4 regions of the Mammaliicoccus fleurettii genome follow, and region 1 is predicted to be linked to each of the others. Evidence: riboswitches for the same ligand, from Rfam matches in the RefSeq annotation. Region 1 holds a riboswitch; each other region holds the start of a gene.
What was found. A riboswitch is a leader RNA that binds a small molecule or an ion and turns the genes downstream of it on or off. The one in region 1 is predicted to bind S-adenosylmethionine.
Positions count from the first base shown of each region.

Region 2: another riboswitch for S-adenosylmethionine. It lies ahead of B2G86_RS06200 (hypothetical protein); the one in region 1 lies ahead of metK (methionine adenosyltransferase).
Region 3: another riboswitch for S-adenosylmethionine. It lies ahead of B2G86_RS08700 (methionine ABC transporter ATP-binding protein); the one in region 1 lies ahead of metK (methionine adenosyltransferase).
Region 4: another riboswitch for S-adenosylmethionine. It lies ahead of metX (homoserine O-acetyltransferase MetX); the one in region 1 lies ahead of metK (methionine adenosyltransferase).

Region 1 covers NZ_MWJM01000008.1:78,915-83,111, reverse strand. Annotated here, with positions in the region: gene ytkD (RNA deprotection pyrophosphohydrolase) at 1-123, shown strand, start outside; gene B2G86_RS08005 (alpha/beta hydrolase family protein) at 107-880, shown strand; gene pckA (phosphoenolpyruvate carboxykinase (ATP)) at 930-2,528, opposite strand; SAM riboswitch class I at 2,710-2,822, shown strand; gene metK (methionine adenosyltransferase) at 2,924-4,117, shown strand.
Region 2 covers NZ_MWJM01000006.1:6,889-11,085, reverse strand. Annotated here, with positions in the region: gene efeB (iron uptake transporter deferrochelatase/peroxidase subunit) at 1-217, opposite strand, end outside; gene efeO (iron uptake system protein EfeO) at 224-1,075, opposite strand; gene B2G86_RS06205 (PepSY domain-containing protein) at 1,328-1,954, opposite strand; SAM riboswitch class I at 2,083-2,182, shown strand; gene B2G86_RS06200 (hypothetical protein) at 2,257-2,472, shown strand; gene B2G86_RS06195 (NAD(P)/FAD-dependent oxidoreductase) at 2,545-3,438, opposite strand; gene B2G86_RS06190 (RrF2 family transcriptional regulator) at 3,511-3,891, opposite strand; gene B2G86_RS06185 (bifunctional metallophosphatase/5'-nucleotidase) at 4,097-4,197, shown strand, end outside.
Region 3 covers NZ_MWJM01000009.1:58,562-62,758, reverse strand. Annotated here, with positions in the region: gene B2G86_RS08720 (arsenate reductase family protein) at 3-356, shown strand; gene gcvH (glycine cleavage system protein GcvH) at 424-804, shown strand; gene B2G86_RS08710 (toprim domain-containing protein) at 908-1,312, shown strand; gene B2G86_RS08705 (thioredoxin family protein) at 1,269-1,592, shown strand; SAM riboswitch class I at 1,622-1,728, shown strand; gene B2G86_RS08700 (methionine ABC transporter ATP-binding protein) at 1,806-2,831, shown strand; gene B2G86_RS08695 (methionine ABC transporter permease) at 2,824-3,519, shown strand; gene B2G86_RS08690 (MetQ/NlpA family ABC transporter substrate-binding protein) at 3,533-4,197, shown strand, end outside.
Region 4 covers NZ_MWJM01000005.1:114,286-118,482, reverse strand. Annotated here, with positions in the region: partial or broken gene B2G86_RS05885 (DHH family phosphoesterase) at 1-275, opposite strand, end outside; gene B2G86_RS05880 (DUF2232 domain-containing protein) at 290-1,207, opposite strand; gene metX (homoserine O-acetyltransferase MetX) at 1,289-2,260, opposite strand; SAM riboswitch class I at 2,328-2,429, opposite strand; gene B2G86_RS05870 (AzlD domain-containing protein) at 2,496-2,822, opposite strand; gene B2G86_RS05865 (AzlC family ABC transporter permease) at 2,819-3,514, opposite strand; gene B2G86_RS05860 (YceI family protein) at 4,162-4,197, opposite strand, start outside.

The sequences.
Region 1 (4,197 bases):
TATGGCCCGATTATTGTTCAAAATATAGATGATGTACCTGAACAAAAAAAGAGTTTTTTATTAAAAGATAAAGCGATATTAAAGTGTGTTGAAAGGGTGTATAAACTTGGATTTCTTCAGTAGAAAAAGAATGCCTGTTTTCCTTTTAGATCACGTGACAGAAGAAGTGATTTATATTGTAGATCGACTTAAAGTTAGAGGGTTGCTAATGACACCTCATAAAAACGTTGAAAGAATCGTTGTTTATTTACGAGGTGGTAAAGGACAAGTTGGTAGAGTAAGGCCAGCAAGAATGTCTCAATTTAAAAATAAAAATACATTAGTATTCGCTCCTTATTATCGAGGAAGTAACGGAAGCGAAGGAAGAGATCATTTTTGTGGAGACGATTTAAATGATGTAATTGTTGGTATCAATATATTAAAAGAAAAATACCCGCAAATACCTGTTCATATTATAGGTTTTTCTAGAGGCGGTATACAAGGCTTACTTACGTATCAAACAGTTAAAGCAACAAGTTATATAATTTGGGGCGGAGTAACTGATTTACTTATGATGTATGAAGAGAGAATTGATTTACGAGGAATGTTAAAAAGGATGGTTGGACATCCTAAAAAGCAATATGAAGAATATGAACGTAGAAATGCTTTGAAAAACATTAATCAAGATAGCCCGCCAATTTTAATTGTTCATGGTGATAAAGATAAACAAGTTAATATCAATATGGCGTACCATTTAGAAGAACATTTAAAAGAACATAATGTAGAATATAGCACGATTTATGAACAAGGAGAAGGGCATGTATTTAGACCTGAAAAAGAAAAACAGACACTCATTCAAATTCATAATTGGATGGATAAATGTGAAAACAAAAACCCTTAAAGTTGAATTTCAGTTCAACTTTAAGGTTTTTTTATACATGGGGTTAATTTTAACGATTAAAAGTAAATCCGCCTTCTGCTTGAATGTGTTCTGAAGTTTCTCCAAATTTACAGAAGTTTTCTTTGAAATCTGAAGCAAGTTGTTTAGCTTTTTCATCATATGCTTCTGCTGATACCCATGTATTACGTGGGTATAATATTTCTGATGGTACTCCTGAAACGTGTTTAGGAATATTTAGACCAAAAATATCATCTTTAACAAATTCAGAATTTTTGATTTCTCCACTTATTGCACGACGAATCATTGAGCGTGTATGTTTTAAGTCCATTCTAGAACCTACACCATACTCTCCACCAGTCCAGCCAGTGTTCACTAAGTAAACATCTACATCATGTTCGTCAATTAATTTACCTAGTAATTCTGCATATTCTGTCGCATGTAATGGTAAGAATGGAGAGCCGAAACAAGTTGAGAATACAGGTTGTGGACTCGTTACGCCTCTTTCTGTTCCTGCTAATTTAGATGTAAATCCACTTAAGAAGTGATACATCGCTTGTGATTTATCTAATTTTGAAATTGGAGGTAATACACCAAATGCATCTGCTGTTAAGAAGATGATTGTATTTGGATGAGCTGCAATTGATGGTGTTACAATATTATCTATAAAATCGATAGGGTATGCTGCTCTAGTATTTTCAGTTAATGAAGTGTCGTTGTAATCAACTGATCCACAAGATTTAACACCTACATTTTCTAATACTGTACCATATCGAATTGCATCATAAATTTGTGGTTCTTTTTCTCGACTAAGGCTTACTGTTTTAGCGTAACAGCCTCCTTCGATATTGAAGACTCCATTCTCATTCCAACCGTGTTCGTCGTCTCCGATAAGTTTTCTATTTGGATCAGCAGATAAAGTTGTTTTACCTGTTCCAGATAGACCGAAGAATAAAGCGACATCTTTGTTATAACCAACATTAGCTGAGCAATGCATGCTCATAATGCCTTTTTTAGGTAACAAGTAGTTCATAACTGAGAATATACCTTTTTTCATTTCACCAGCATATTCAGTACCACCAATTAATATAACGCGATGTTTGAATGAAGTGATAATAAATGTTTCAGAGTTTGTGCCGTCCTTTTCTGGATTTGCTTTAAATCCAGGTGCACTGATAACAGTAAAGTTAGGATTAATATTAAGTGCATCTTCTTTAGTTTCAGGACGTATAAACATATTTTGAGCAAATAGATTATGCCAAGGTAACTCATTAATCACACGTAAATCTAAGCGTGATGATTCATCTGCACCAGCATATCCATTGAAGACATAAAGTTGTGATTTTTGGTTTAAATAGTCAATAACTTGATCATATAAATTTAAGAAGCTATTTTCTGAGATAGGTTGATTGATTGTTCCCCAATCAATATCTTGTTCTGTATCTGCTTCTTTTACAATAAATTTATCTTTAGGTGAACGTCCGGTATATTTCCCTGTTTCCATTCTAATAGCACCAGATTCAGTTAATACCCCTTCACCAGATTCTAGAATATGACTATATAATTCAGTTCTAGAGAGTTGTTTGTGTGTAGTTTCCTTATTAAGAAGGTTAGAAAGTTCGATTGATTCTGTAATTGACTGTATTGCCATAAATGACGACCCCCATGTCTTATATTAGTGTTGTAAGCATTTTCATGGAATTAGTATAACACATTAAAATATATAGTCTATACTAATAGGAAAATTTATTTTAAAAATTTATGACAATTGAATTATATTTCGTTGCATTGACATAATCAGAAAACTCTAGTATTATCGTCTTTGACGGATTCTCTTATCCTGAGTGGTGGAGGGACATGGACCCAATGAAACCCAGCAACCTCTTTCTATTTGAAAGAAAGGTGCCAAACCGTTTGCAGACCAATATTGTCTGAACGATAAGAGCGAATGGACGAGTGTGCCTTCTCTCTATTTTTATTGAGAGAGGGCACTTTTTATTTGCGCAGAGAAAGAGACCGTACAACATTATTTAAAGGAGATTTTTTATGTTAAAGAATAGAAGACTCTTCACATCTGAATCAGTAACAGAAGGGCATCCAGATAAGATTGCGGATCAAATTTCTGACGCAATTTTGGACGAATTATTAAAAGGTGACCCTAAAGCTAGAGTCGCTTGCGAAACAACAGTAACAACAGGTATGGCTTTAATTGCAGGTGAAATTTCAACTTCAACATATGTTGATATACCTAAAGTAGTAAGACAAACTGTAAAAGATATAGGATATACGAGAGCAAAATATGGCTATGATTTTCAAACAATGGCAATTTTAACTGCAATTGATGAACAATCTCCAGATATAGCGCAAGGTGTAGATTGTGCGTTAGAAGATAGAGATGACTTAACAGATAGAGAAATTGAGTCTATTGGTGCAGGAGACCAAGGGCTTATGTTCGGATATGCAACAAATGAAACAGAAACTTATATGCCGTTACCAGGTTATTTAGCACATCAATTAGCTAAACGATTAACAGATGTTCGTAAAGAAGGCACTTTAGATTATTTACGTCCAGATGGTAAGACACAAGTAACAGTTGAATATGACGAGAATGATAAACCTGTAAGAGTTGATACAATTGTTATTTCTTCACAACATCATGAAAAAATTGAACTAGAAAAAATACAACAAGATATTAAAGATCATGTTATTTACCCAATCGTTCCTAAAGAATTATTAGATGATGAAACTAAATTCTTTATTAATCCAACAGGTAGATTTGTAATTGGTGGACCACAAGGTGATGCAGGATTAACTGGAAGAAAAATTATCGTAGATACATACGGTGGTTATGCTAGACATGGCGGTGGATGTTTCAGTGGGAAAGATCCAACTAAAGTGGATAGATCAGGAGCTTATGCAGCGCGTTATGTAGCTAAAAATATTGTCGCTAGTGGACTTGCAGACAAATGTGAAGTTCAGTTAGCATATGCAATAGGTGTGGCTCAGCCAGTTTCAATATCAATAGAAACATTTGGAACTGGTAAAGTTGAAGAAACAACTTTAGTAGAAAAAATTAGAGAAGTATTTGACTTAAGACCTGCAGGCATTATACAAATGCTGAATTTAAGACAACCTATTTATAAAAAAACTGCAGCATATGGACATTTTGGAAGAACAGATGTTCAATTACCTTGGGAAGAATTAGATAAAGTAGACTTATTAAAAGATTTACTTAAATAAACTAAAAAGCACTGTATAAAAAATTACCTTTTTATACAGTGCTTTTTTAATTTCTGCAAACATTGGACTTTGCTTATAGG
Region 2 (4,197 bases), on a different contig from region 1:
CAAAATAAATATGTTTCTGTGCATCAGTAGTGATACCAGATTGATATTTACCATAAAAATTAATTTTATTTTTAACATTCTTTTTATCTTTTGCGAAGTATTGAGAAGCCAGTATGCTTCCTCCAACTCCAGTAGAACCTATTAATAATCCTGCTCCTCCAACTCCGGCAAGCTTAAGAAAGTCTCTTCTAGCTATATAGTTCTCCTCATTAGACATCCTTTATCACTCCGTAATTACTGCCATTTGACTTAATGATTCACCTAATTTATCAACAGCTTCTGAAAGTTTTTTCGTTTCTTCTTTAGAAAGTTTTGTATAATCTTCATATCCACCATTGTCAGTTTCATATTGAGCTAATAATTTATTTACATTTTCAAATCTTTCTTGAGTGGTATCGGCAAGTTTCTTATCTTTGCTCGTAACTTTATCTTTAAAGATTTCGAATATTTTTTCTGCGCCTTCAATATTTGCTTTAAAATCATATAAATCTGTATGAGAATAAATTTCTTCTTCACCTGTTATTTTAGAACTTGAAACTTCATGCAATAAATCAATTGAGCCTTGTAACATCAATTTAGGCGTCACATCAACAGTATCAACTTTAGCTCTTAATTCTTTAGTATCTTTTAACAATTGATCAGCAACAGGTCCCATATCTTTCGTTGTATTGTCTTCCCATAATGCTTTTTCAATTTTATGATAACCTGACCACTCGTCTTCTTTATTTTCTTCTTTCATATCCGCTAAACGTGCATCAATCTTTGGATCTAATTCTCCAAAGCTCTCGGCCACTGGTTCTGATCTTTCATAATACATACGTGCTTTAGGATATATTTCTTTAGCTTTTTCCATATCATCAGCTTTTACTGCTTCAACAAATTTCTCAGTATCCGCTAAAAAATGATCTAATTGCTCAGTGGTAAAGTCTTTATAAGCTTTAGTTTCTTTAGAAAAATCAACTTTGGCTGTTTCTTTCGTCTCTTTTTTGTTCTCAGATGTCTTTTTCTCTTCATCATTACTACATGCCGTTAAAATTAAGGCAGTCGCTAAAAATGTTGTAGCTAACTTCTTCATAATTCTACACTTCCCATCTAATTGATTATCATTATCATCTTTAATTTATTCCTATAAAGTGAAATAGTCAATAAAAATTTTATATAATTCATTAAAAATACAAATTTAACCCCTTACCTAAAGTGATTTTAAATGTGGAAACTCTATTAAAAATAATCGTCATTTATAATTGAGAATGATAATCATTAATTAAATATAAAAAACCAACAAAGTTTTATAACTTTGTTGGTTTTTAATGATATGCTTTTTGATTTAATCTTGTTCTTGCTCAAGAATTTCTTTTGATTTAGCATCTATTTTAAATTCTGTTGAATCATTATTACCTTCTTTAAGATCAATAGAATATACAAGTTGGCCATCATCTTCACTTAATGACCTTTCTTTTAAGTCACCTTTTGCTTCATCTTGAGCAACTTTTAATACATCATCAAATTTTGCTACGTCGGATAATTTAAATGTTTGTTCATTATCATCGTCATCTGTTTCTTTCTCAACATTAGCAACAGATTTATCATCAGCATTAACTAATACTTTGTTTTCATTTTGACCATCTACTAATTCTACTTTGTAGTTCCAATCGCCTGTTTCTTTTTCAAAAGATAAATCTTTCAACTCACCTTCAGATTCTTTCTGGGCTGTCTTAACAGCATCTTCAGGGGAGACTTTAACATCATCCCATTTTATAGTATTTTGAGTTGTTTTATTTGTATCTTCATCATCTTTGCTTTCATCCTTTGTTGTTTGTTCAGTTGTTTGTTCAGTTGTTTGTTCAGTTTTCTCTTCTTTTTGATCATCTTTTTGATCATCGCTTTTATCATTTCCACATGCTGCTAAAACGATGCCTGACGCTAATAATAGTGAAATCATTTTAAACTTCATACTTAATTCCTCCTTAATATTTCTTTACTTTATATATAGACCTTCCTAAATTTTCCAAACATATAATTTTAAAATTAGACAAAATTTATATTATTCGTTATGATAAAGAAACAATAAAATAGCTCGTAGTCTTATTAAGAGTAGGTGGAGGGAATTGGCCCTGCGAAACCTCAGCAACAGGCGTAAGTACTGTGCTAAATCCAACAAGTTTAACTTGAAAGATAAGAAGATTCTCTAAACAGCTCTTCTTAATCTTAAGATGAGCTGTTTTATTGTAACTAAAACTTTAGGAGGCAATATAAATGAGAACAAGAGAAGATATTTTAGCAGAATTAGCAGAGTTGAAGGCAAACCCACCAAAGAGCTTTTCAGGATCAATTGCAAAAACGGCTAAAAAGAACGAATTAATTTCAGAACTTGTAAGAATTGAAACAGAAGAACAATATTCTAGCGAATCAAACAATCGTAAATTATCATTTGATGACTTAGAAATTAATATTAGTATCACTAGAAAATAATCAAAAAAACGCCTTATCGGCTATATTAAGCTGATAAGGCGTTTTTTAAGTAAATAATTTCATATCCTTTTATTAATTAGATTCCATAATAATCTGCATTGCTACAAATTTAGCAATTTGATTACCATTTGCTGCTGCATCGATTAACTGAGATGCCATTGTATCTTTACTTTCTCCTGCTACAAACAATCCTGGAACTGATGTTTCTCCAAATTGTTCAATTTTAATTTTTCCATTTTCTTCTCTTTCAATATTTAAACCATTTAAAAATTCAAAATCCGTATCCCATTTAACACCAATTAACGCACCACTTCTAGGTATCCTTTCTCCATTTTCAAAGACAACTTCATTAATGTTTCCATCACTATGTTTAAATTCAGTTACTTCACTTTCTATTAATTTTATTTTTTTCTTATCCATGAAAGCTTTATCCTCTGCTGTTAATACAGAAAAATCTTTACTGCTTATAACTATATCTTCTGACCAGTTACTTAAAAGTAATGCCATATGCTTTACTTGTTCTGGTTGTACAGAAATGAGCAAAGATTTATTTTTTAATTCATAACCATCACACCAAGGACAGTAAAATATAGATTTACCATAGCTTTCTTTTAAACCTTTAATGTCCGGCAAAGTTTCTCTCAATCCAGTACATATCATCACTTTTTTCGTAGTATACTTTTGTTGTTTTGTTTCAACAATGAAATGATCATTTTCTTTTATCAATTTAACAACAGTGTCATTTACACGAGAAACATCTTTATATTGATCTACATCATGTTCTGCTTTAGCTCTCAGTTCTTCTGGTGTTACACCATCTTGTGTTAAAAATGCATGTGATTTTCGAGTCACTTTATTTCTTGCATTATTATTATCTATTACTAAAGTTTTCTTCAAAGCTCTACCTAAAGTTAAAGCACTAGCCAATCCTGCTGGTCCTCCACCTATTACGATACAATCAAACATTTTATACGCCGCCTTTTCTCATCTATTATAGAGTGCTAATATCTATGATTAGTCCAAATAAAAAGATTTAACTCACATTAAATCTTTTAAAGTTTTATTTTTTAAAGCTTTAGTCATTTCATCTTCTGCAGATAATAAAATTGCTTGAATTTTACATTCTGGTCCATGATTAAAGCTATCTTCTAATGTACTTTGATGTCCATCAATCGCTGTTATAATGTCATATACAGAAATTTGTTCCCAATTATTCACTAAATAATAACCACCTTTAGCACCAGAAGCTGATTTAATAACACCCGCTTTTACTAATTGAGTTAAAATTTTAGATAAATATGTTATAGATATATTTAATACTTCAGATAAACGTTTAACATTAATAGGTTGTTGCTCTTTTTTAGCAATTAAATATGCTAATGCATGCAAACCATAATCTGTTCCTTTTGAAATTTTCATAACACACCTCTTAATCATAGATATTACAACTCTATAATAGCACTTATTTAAAATTTGTCTATTCTTTTGTTTTTATGATTTGATATTTGGTAGTACTGATTATTTTTTCAGCCAGTATTTTACGTTTTCTTATTATTATTTTCACAATGCTATGACATTTAATCGATATAATTGATGTAATATCCAAAATTGGAGGCTTTAAAATATGAATGAAATCGTTATATTAACTGTCAGTGATATTCATGGTTATATTTTCCCGACTGATTATCAAACAAGTCATCAAGATTTACCTAAAGGACTATTAAA
Region 3 (4,197 bases), on a different contig from region 1:
ACATGATAAAATTTTATCAATATCCTAATTGTACAACTTGCAAAAAGGCAGCAAAGTTTCTAGAAGAGAATGGTGCTAGTTTCGAACCGATTGATATTACACAGTTAACACCAACAGCTAAAGAATTAAAGGATATCATTGATGGTACAGATATTACTGTGAATCAATTATTTAATACTCGAGGCGCTAAATATCGCGAGTTGGGTTTAAAGGATAAAATGAATGATTTGTCTGACAACGAAAAATTCGATTTATTAGCTTCAGATGGTATGTTAATCAAAAGACCTTTAGCAGTTTTAGGCAATAAGGTTACTTTAGGTTTTAAAGAAGACGAATATCGCCAAACTTGGTTGTAAAAATAGTTGCTTGAATAATCGCTTTATGTCATGATTATAGGTGAAATACATATAGGAGGGGATTACTTTGACAGTACCTAGTGAGTTAAAATATTCTAAAGAACATGAATGGGTAAAAATTGATGGTGATGTTGTAACAATTGGTATTACTGATTTTGCTCAATCAGAATTAGGGGACATTGTGTTTGTTGAGTTACCTGAAGAAGGTGACGAATTAACTAGTGGAGATTCATTTGGTAGTGTAGAATCTGTTAAGACAGTTTCTGAGCTATATGCACCACTATCTGGAAAAGTCGTTGAAGTAAACGAAGAACTAGAAGATAGCCCTGAGTTTGTTAATGAATCATCATATGATAAAGCATGGATGGTTAAAGTTGAGTTATCTGATAAAGCTCAATTAGATGGATTACTAGATGCAGACGCTTATAGTGAAATGATAGGTGAATAATATAATATTAAACTCCACGATGCAAATGGTATCATGGAGTTTTTTTAAATCTTGAATACGAAGTTGAACTATAATATTAATTCATTTGTAGAAGGTGATGGCCATGGCGATGATTAAAAAAGTAATAATCGTAGAAGGTATTTCTGATAAAAAACGAGTGAAAGAAGTATTAAATGATCATGTTCATATTATTTGTACACATGGAACAATGGGTGTAGAAAAAATGGACGAACTTTTAGAAGAAATTTATGGTTCACAAGTATATGTTTTAGTCGATCAAGATAAAGAAGGTAAACGTATTCGAAAATGGTTTAAGAAGTATGTGAGTGAAAGTCGTCATATTTATATTGATTCGACATTTTCTGAAGTAGCTCGCTGTCCAAGACAATATTTAGCGAATGTGTTAAACTATCATGGATTTACAGTAAACAATGATTTTGTATTGAAAGGGAAGTATCGTTACCATGAAACACACAGAAATATTGAACGATATATACAAGCATTTTGATAAGGATTTACATTTATTATTTGGCTATACACCTACATGTGGAACGTGCAAAATATCTGAACGTATGCTGGATATAGCGAACGAAGTAACACAATTACCAATCAATAAATGTGATTTAAATTTTTATCCAGAGTTCTGTAGAGAATTTGAAATCTTATCAGTACCTGTATTATTCATTATGAAACAAGATAAGGTCATAGAAAGAATATACGCTTTTCAGTCTGTTCCTTATATTGTTGAGAATATTCAAAAAGTTATTGACGATAAAAACTTATCATGATAGTATGAATTTAATTAAATACGTAGTAACTCTTATCAAGAGTGGTGGAGGGATGTGCCCTTTGAAGCCCGGCAACCGTCATATATATATGAAATGGTGCCAATTCACAAAAAGTGTAAACTTTTGAAGATGAGAGAAAGACATATTTCTAACGCCTTTCTCTTGATAATTAGAGTAAGGCGTTTTTAATTTAAAGATTAGGAGGCAGCAGATTTGATTGAGTTAAATAAAGTTGTTAAAACTTTCAAAACAAAAAAAGGTGACATTACAGCTGTTGACCATGTCGACTTAAAAATAGATAAAGGAAGTATATATGGTGTAATTGGATTTTCTGGAGCTGGAAAAAGTACATTAATACGAATGTTTAACGGTCTGGAAACGCCAACTGAAGGTGAAGTTATAGTTGATAGTGCAAATATTGGCAAACTTTCTAAACAAGACCTTAGATTAAAAAGACAAAAGGTAAGTATGATATTCCAACATTTCAATTTACTATGGTCTCGTACGGTTAAAGATAACATTGCATTTCCTTTAGAAATTGCAGGGGTATCTAAAAGTGAGATAAACGAAAAAACAAAAGCACTTATCAAAAGAGTGGGTCTTGAAGGTCGTGAGAATGCTTATCCATCACAATTATCCGGTGGGCAAAAGCAAAGAGTTGGTATAGCTCGAGCTTTAGCAAATGATCCGCGCGTATTATTATGTGACGAAGCAACAAGTGCATTAGATCCTCAAACTACTGATGAAATATTAGATTTATTAGTAGACATAAACAAAGAGCTCAATTTAACAATTATACTTATTACACATGAAATGCATGTCATTAGAAAAATATGTGATCATGTTGCAGTCATGGAAAATGGTAAATTTGTCGAAGAGGGAGAAGTTATCAATGTATTTAATGACCCTCAAACATATGTTACACAGCGTTTCGTAAAAGATGACTTAAAAGCTGATGATCTTCAAAGAACATTAGAAGATTTCAGAAAAGAACAACCAAACGGAGAAATTTGGAAACTGAATTTCGTTGGTGGAACGAGTTCAGAACCTGTGTTAGCAAAAATTATTAAAACATATAATATCGATATTAATGTCATTGAAGGTGATGTTAAGTTGACTCAAAATGGCACATTTGGCCATATGATCGTTCATTTACCTCAAGGTGATTATTCTAAAGATCAAATTAAAAAAGAACTTAATGATCTTGGTGTGAAAGTAGAGGTGAATGTAAGTGAATAAATCATTTGGAGATATTATAACTGAAATGATTACAATGCCTAATGTTAAATGGGATGCCGTATGGGAAGCATTATATGAAACACTATACATGACGGTAATATCAACAGTATTTACATTAGTATTTGGTTTAATATTAGGAACATTACTATTTTTAACATCAAGAGGGACATCAAAGAGCTCTCGAATATTTTATTCAATCGTATCATTCGTCGTTAACTTATTCAGAGCTATTCCATTCATCATCTTAATTCTACTATTAATACCTTTTACAGATATTTTATTAGGAACAATCAGTGGTCCAAAAGGTGCACTACCAGCATTAATCATAGGTGCATCACCTTTCTATGCTAGATTAGTAGAAATAGGTATGAAAGAAATCGATAAAGGCGTTATTGAGGCAGCTGTATCAATGGGTGCTACAACATGGACAGTAGTAAGAAAAGTGTTAATTAAAGAATCATTACCTGCCTTAGTTTCAGGTATTACAGTGACAGCAATTGCATTAGTGGGATCAACAGCAATTGCAGGTGTAATTGGAGCAGGTGGGTTAGGTAACTTAGCTTACTTAACTGGATTTACACGAAATCAAAATGATGTCATTTTAATTTCAACAATCTTTATATTAATTATTGTATTTGTAATCCAATTTATTGGAGATATTATTGTTAAAAAAATTGATAAACGTTAAAGGAGTGTTTCACATGAAAAAAGTTTTTGGTTTATTATTCATTTCACTATTAGCAGTAGTGCTAGTTGCATGTGGTGGAGGAAGCGGCGATGACAACGGTAAAAAAGAAACAATTAAAATAGGTGCATCACCAGCACCACACGCTGAAATATTAGAAGAAGCAAAGCCACTTCTTAAAAAAGAAGGTTATGATTTAGAAATTAAAACAATTAACGATTACACAACACCTAACAAATTATTAGATAAAGGTGAACTTGATGCAAACTTCTTCCAACATACACCTTATTTAGATACTGAATCTAAAGAAAAAGGATATAAAATTGAGTCTGCAGGAAATGTACACTTAGAACCAATGGCAGTTTATTCTAAAAAATATAAAGAATTAAAAGACTTACCGAAAAATGCTACAGTATACGTTTCAAATAACCCAGCAGAAGAAGGAAGATTTTTAGCATTCTTTGAAAAAGCAGGATTAATCAAAATTAAAGACGGCGTTGATCCAATAGATGCAACATTCGATGACATTACTGAAAATAAGAAAAATATTAAATTCAACAACAAACAATCAGCAGAATTCTTACCGAAATCTTATCAAGCAAACGAAGGTGACGCTACAATTATCAATTCTAACTTTGCAATTGAACAAGGATTAAATCCAATAAAAGATTCAATCGCAGT
Region 4 (4,197 bases), on a different contig from region 1:
TTATCTAATAGTATTACACCTATTGGTAAGTCACTGACAGCACTCGTTTTACTTTTAGTAATTCTTCCGGCTAAACTCCCAATATATAAATCTAATTTTAAGAAGCTCTTTCTAATAAAAAATATGCTCACTGCAATTAGAATTACTGTAACAACCGTCGAAATAATCGCCCAATATATAGAATTAAAAAAACTGAATACAAGTATCACTAAAGCTAATATCATCATAATTATGTACGGAAATATTAGGGCTTTCTTAACTGATTGACGGTTCATAAACTCACCTCAATTTACTTTTTTATGCGTTGTTTTAAATTAAACCAAATATCCATCAATCCAAATAAGTACGCAAATGGTTTAAACACAAATGCCAATACAAATATCAAAACTCCCACAACAACAGGTAGTTTTTTCACTTTTACAAATAAATGGAACAACGATAATGCTTGAATAAATATAACCCATTCTAACACAAATTGTAAGTTAGTGACTATGCCATACATCACAACATTTTCTTTCGTTACAAACAAACTTATCAGCACGGTTATCACAAATACAAAAGCTACACTTCTATTAATTTGCCACATAAATAATGGTCTAAATACTGGTGTCGCTACTTTGAATTTTCTTAGTATAGGGAATGTCACAAGTAAATTAACAAATACTAATAAAAATACCCATAATACTATATACCCAGGAATACTTGCTTGTAATATTTCTAATGAAGTTTGTAATGTTTCTTCAATTTCAGTCGTTAAATTTCCACCCATTTCAAAGTAAGAAATTAAAACATCATGATACTGACTGAAAAACTTGCTTGTTAAAGGTAGGTTTCCCGTAATTTGTAAAATTAATACACTACCTATTGTTAAAATACTCATAAACGTTGTCACTAAGTATAGAATACGTTCTTTTGATGTACGTTCAACGAGCAATTGACCTATGAAAACACTCATAAATATCATAAGCGTCATGACTGTTAATAAAAATACATTATTAAATAATACGGTCGCACATAAGGTCACGACGACTGTCACAAAAAATGACGGTTTAGATCGATACCAGAGTATTGTTCCGGGTATCGTAATGAACGGTAATATAATAATCGCTAAATATGGTACAAGACTCATGACAATCACACTAAGCACAAGTACTAATGTTGCAATAATTGTCGCTTTTATATCGACTTTAAAAGACAAATTTTTCACTTCCCAATCTAATTTAAACATCTTTCTCTATTTTACAGATTTTTAACGCTTAAAACAACGTACGTGACTTTTCAGATGATATTAACGCGCTTTAAATTTATGTAATTTTAAGAAGTGATATACGTAAGGTGCCCAATCTCCAAAGTTTAATAGAAATCCATCATGGCCAACATTGTCTGGTACGAAGAAATGTCTATGATATTTAAAGAATCTACCTAAAGCTCTAACTTGATCATCTGGATACAATAAATCATCAGCGAACCCTAAAGTTAATACTTTCGTTTCGAGTTGTTGTAACCTTTCTTCGACATCATCACGACCTTTAAATATGTCATGACTATCTAATACATCTAACAATGTTAAATAACAATCTTTATTGAAGACATCTTTAAATTTATTACCTTGATATTTTTGGTAACTCACTACATCATCCGCTGAAAATCTCGATTCATAATCTTTACTTGAACGGTAAGTTAAGAAGCCTATCTGTCTTGCGATACTTAAGCCATCTTGTCCATTCATATTTATAACTTGTCTAGCAATCTCATTAAACGCTCTACTATATGATGAAGTCTTCTCTGTAGCTGCTAATATAACTGCTTTTTTAACTTCAATAGATCCGTCATAAAGCATTTCTAAAGTTTGCATTCCACCTAGAGAACCACCAATTAATACATCTATTTTTTCGTAGCCAAAATGTTTTAACGCTAAAATATTTGCTTTAGAAATATCTCTCATAGACAATCTCTCAGGAAAGTCGGGCGTATTCAATTTAGAGCTTGAACCATAAGGGCTACCAATCACATTGAATGTTATAAACTGATAATCATTGATTGAAAGATAACCACCATCAATAATTTCTCTCCACCAACCTGGATTTTCATCATCTCCATAAGTAAGATGATTCCCTGTTAAAGCATGACAAACAACAACTAAAGGCTGTCCTTTGTGACCTACATATTCATATTGAAGCTTTAAATTATCTATCACTTCACCAGATTCTGTTTCGAAATGTCCTAGTTCAACTAAACCTGTGTCTCGAGAAATAAGCATATTAGAACCTCCTTGTTATTAAATAGAAAGACTTCTTACTCGTTAAAGAAGTAAGAAGTCCTCATCATCCTTATTATGCGAGTAAACTCGTTGGTAGTAGCACCGTATCTTAAACGACCGGTTGCTGAAGTGTCATCGGGCCAAATCCCTTAACTTCTCTGAATAAGCTTTGCTATATAATTTATATTAAGAATACTAGAAAAGTGCATTTCTTTCAATAAGTTAACGAATGAAATTAAAAGACTAATCGAACAATCGCCATGATGAACATTCCTGCTATAACTGATATCGTTAAACTTCTAGAAATTAAAGCTATCATCAATGTTGGAATGGCAACGAAAATACTTTCGTAGTTGAATGTGAACCCAGAATGACCTTCTTGATTTAACATACCTTCAACAATCAATGCTGTAAATAAACATACAGGCACATATTGCAGCCATTTAATCACACTTTTAGGAAATTCAACCTTTGATAAAAATGCAAAGGGCGATACCCTTATAACCCACGTTAAAATAAAACAACCCAAAATAATAAGCATTAAATACATTGAAATACTCATTTATCAAACACCACCCCTGCGACTGAAGCAATGATCGTCGCTAAAATAATAGATAAATAAGTCGGCATAAAACATGTAAGAATTATCATACAAATGGTTGTTAAGACAATTAAAAATATATAAAAGAAAACTTTGGTTTTATGTATTGTTTCAAACTGTGCGACGAGTAAAAATATAAACATCGCTGTTAAAGCGTAATCTAAACCAAAAGCTTCAGGCTTCGGAATCAAGTTTCCTACTAAACCACCTATTATTGAAGTCAATATCCACAATAAATAAGCAGAAATATTTAAACCGTGCATCCACGTAGCATTTAAAGCTTTTTCTTTAGCATATTTTGTTATTGCAACACCAAATGATTCGTCGGTCACGAGTGTTCCTATACCGATATTAGACCAAAATCCATTACCTTTAAACGCTGGGACTAACGCTAAACTTTGAAGAAACATTCTAGAATTAACAAAGAATACAGTTAATAAAATAGCTGATATAGGAGATTGAATTGCAACTAACGCACAAATAATAAATTGAGCCGCACCTGCATATACAAAGATAGATAACAAAGCAATTTCTAAAATAGATAAGCCTGATGAAACACCTACAATTCCAAATGCTAATGCAACACTAAAATATCCAAGCATCGTAGGTATACAATCTTTAACACCTTGAAGAAATAAAGTTTTATTCGTCATACTAGAACTGGTCAATTGCCTACCTCCAAACTACATAACGCCAATCAGGTTAGTCTAACGTTTGTCTAACCTCAGTCTGACTTATCTCTTTTTTTATTTTTAAATATGTCTTATTTTTATCATACATACCACACTTTAGCAATAAGACCTGATTGTATATTAAATCAATTTTCATAACCTTTCTTGCCTAAAAAAAGGCACCTGAGGAAAAAATATGAGTGAGAAACTACAGAACCGTACCCTACCCTAGGCAAGCATGCACGTACAAAATCGTAAGATTTTATAAAAATAGATATTATTAATGATTTTGTATAGTGCGGACGCCTGAGGGAATAGTATGTGTGAGAGACTACAGGCTCGAGCCATACCCCTAGGCAAGCATGCACATACAAAATCGTAAGATTTTATAAAAACAGATTATTAGTAACGATTTTGTATAGTGCGGACGCCTGAGGGAATAGTATGTGTGAGAGACTACAGGCTCGAGCCATACCCTAGGCAAGCATGCACTTTACAAAATCGTAAGTTTGTATAAAAAATAAGCATATCACTGTAACCTATATAAAATCAGTTACGTGATATGCTTATTTATTTTGAGTTAGGATTCATGTCCTAAACTCTCTAATCATTAAATAATCTATTTTAAATTATTCGCTTAAACCGAATTCTGCACTTGCTTCGAA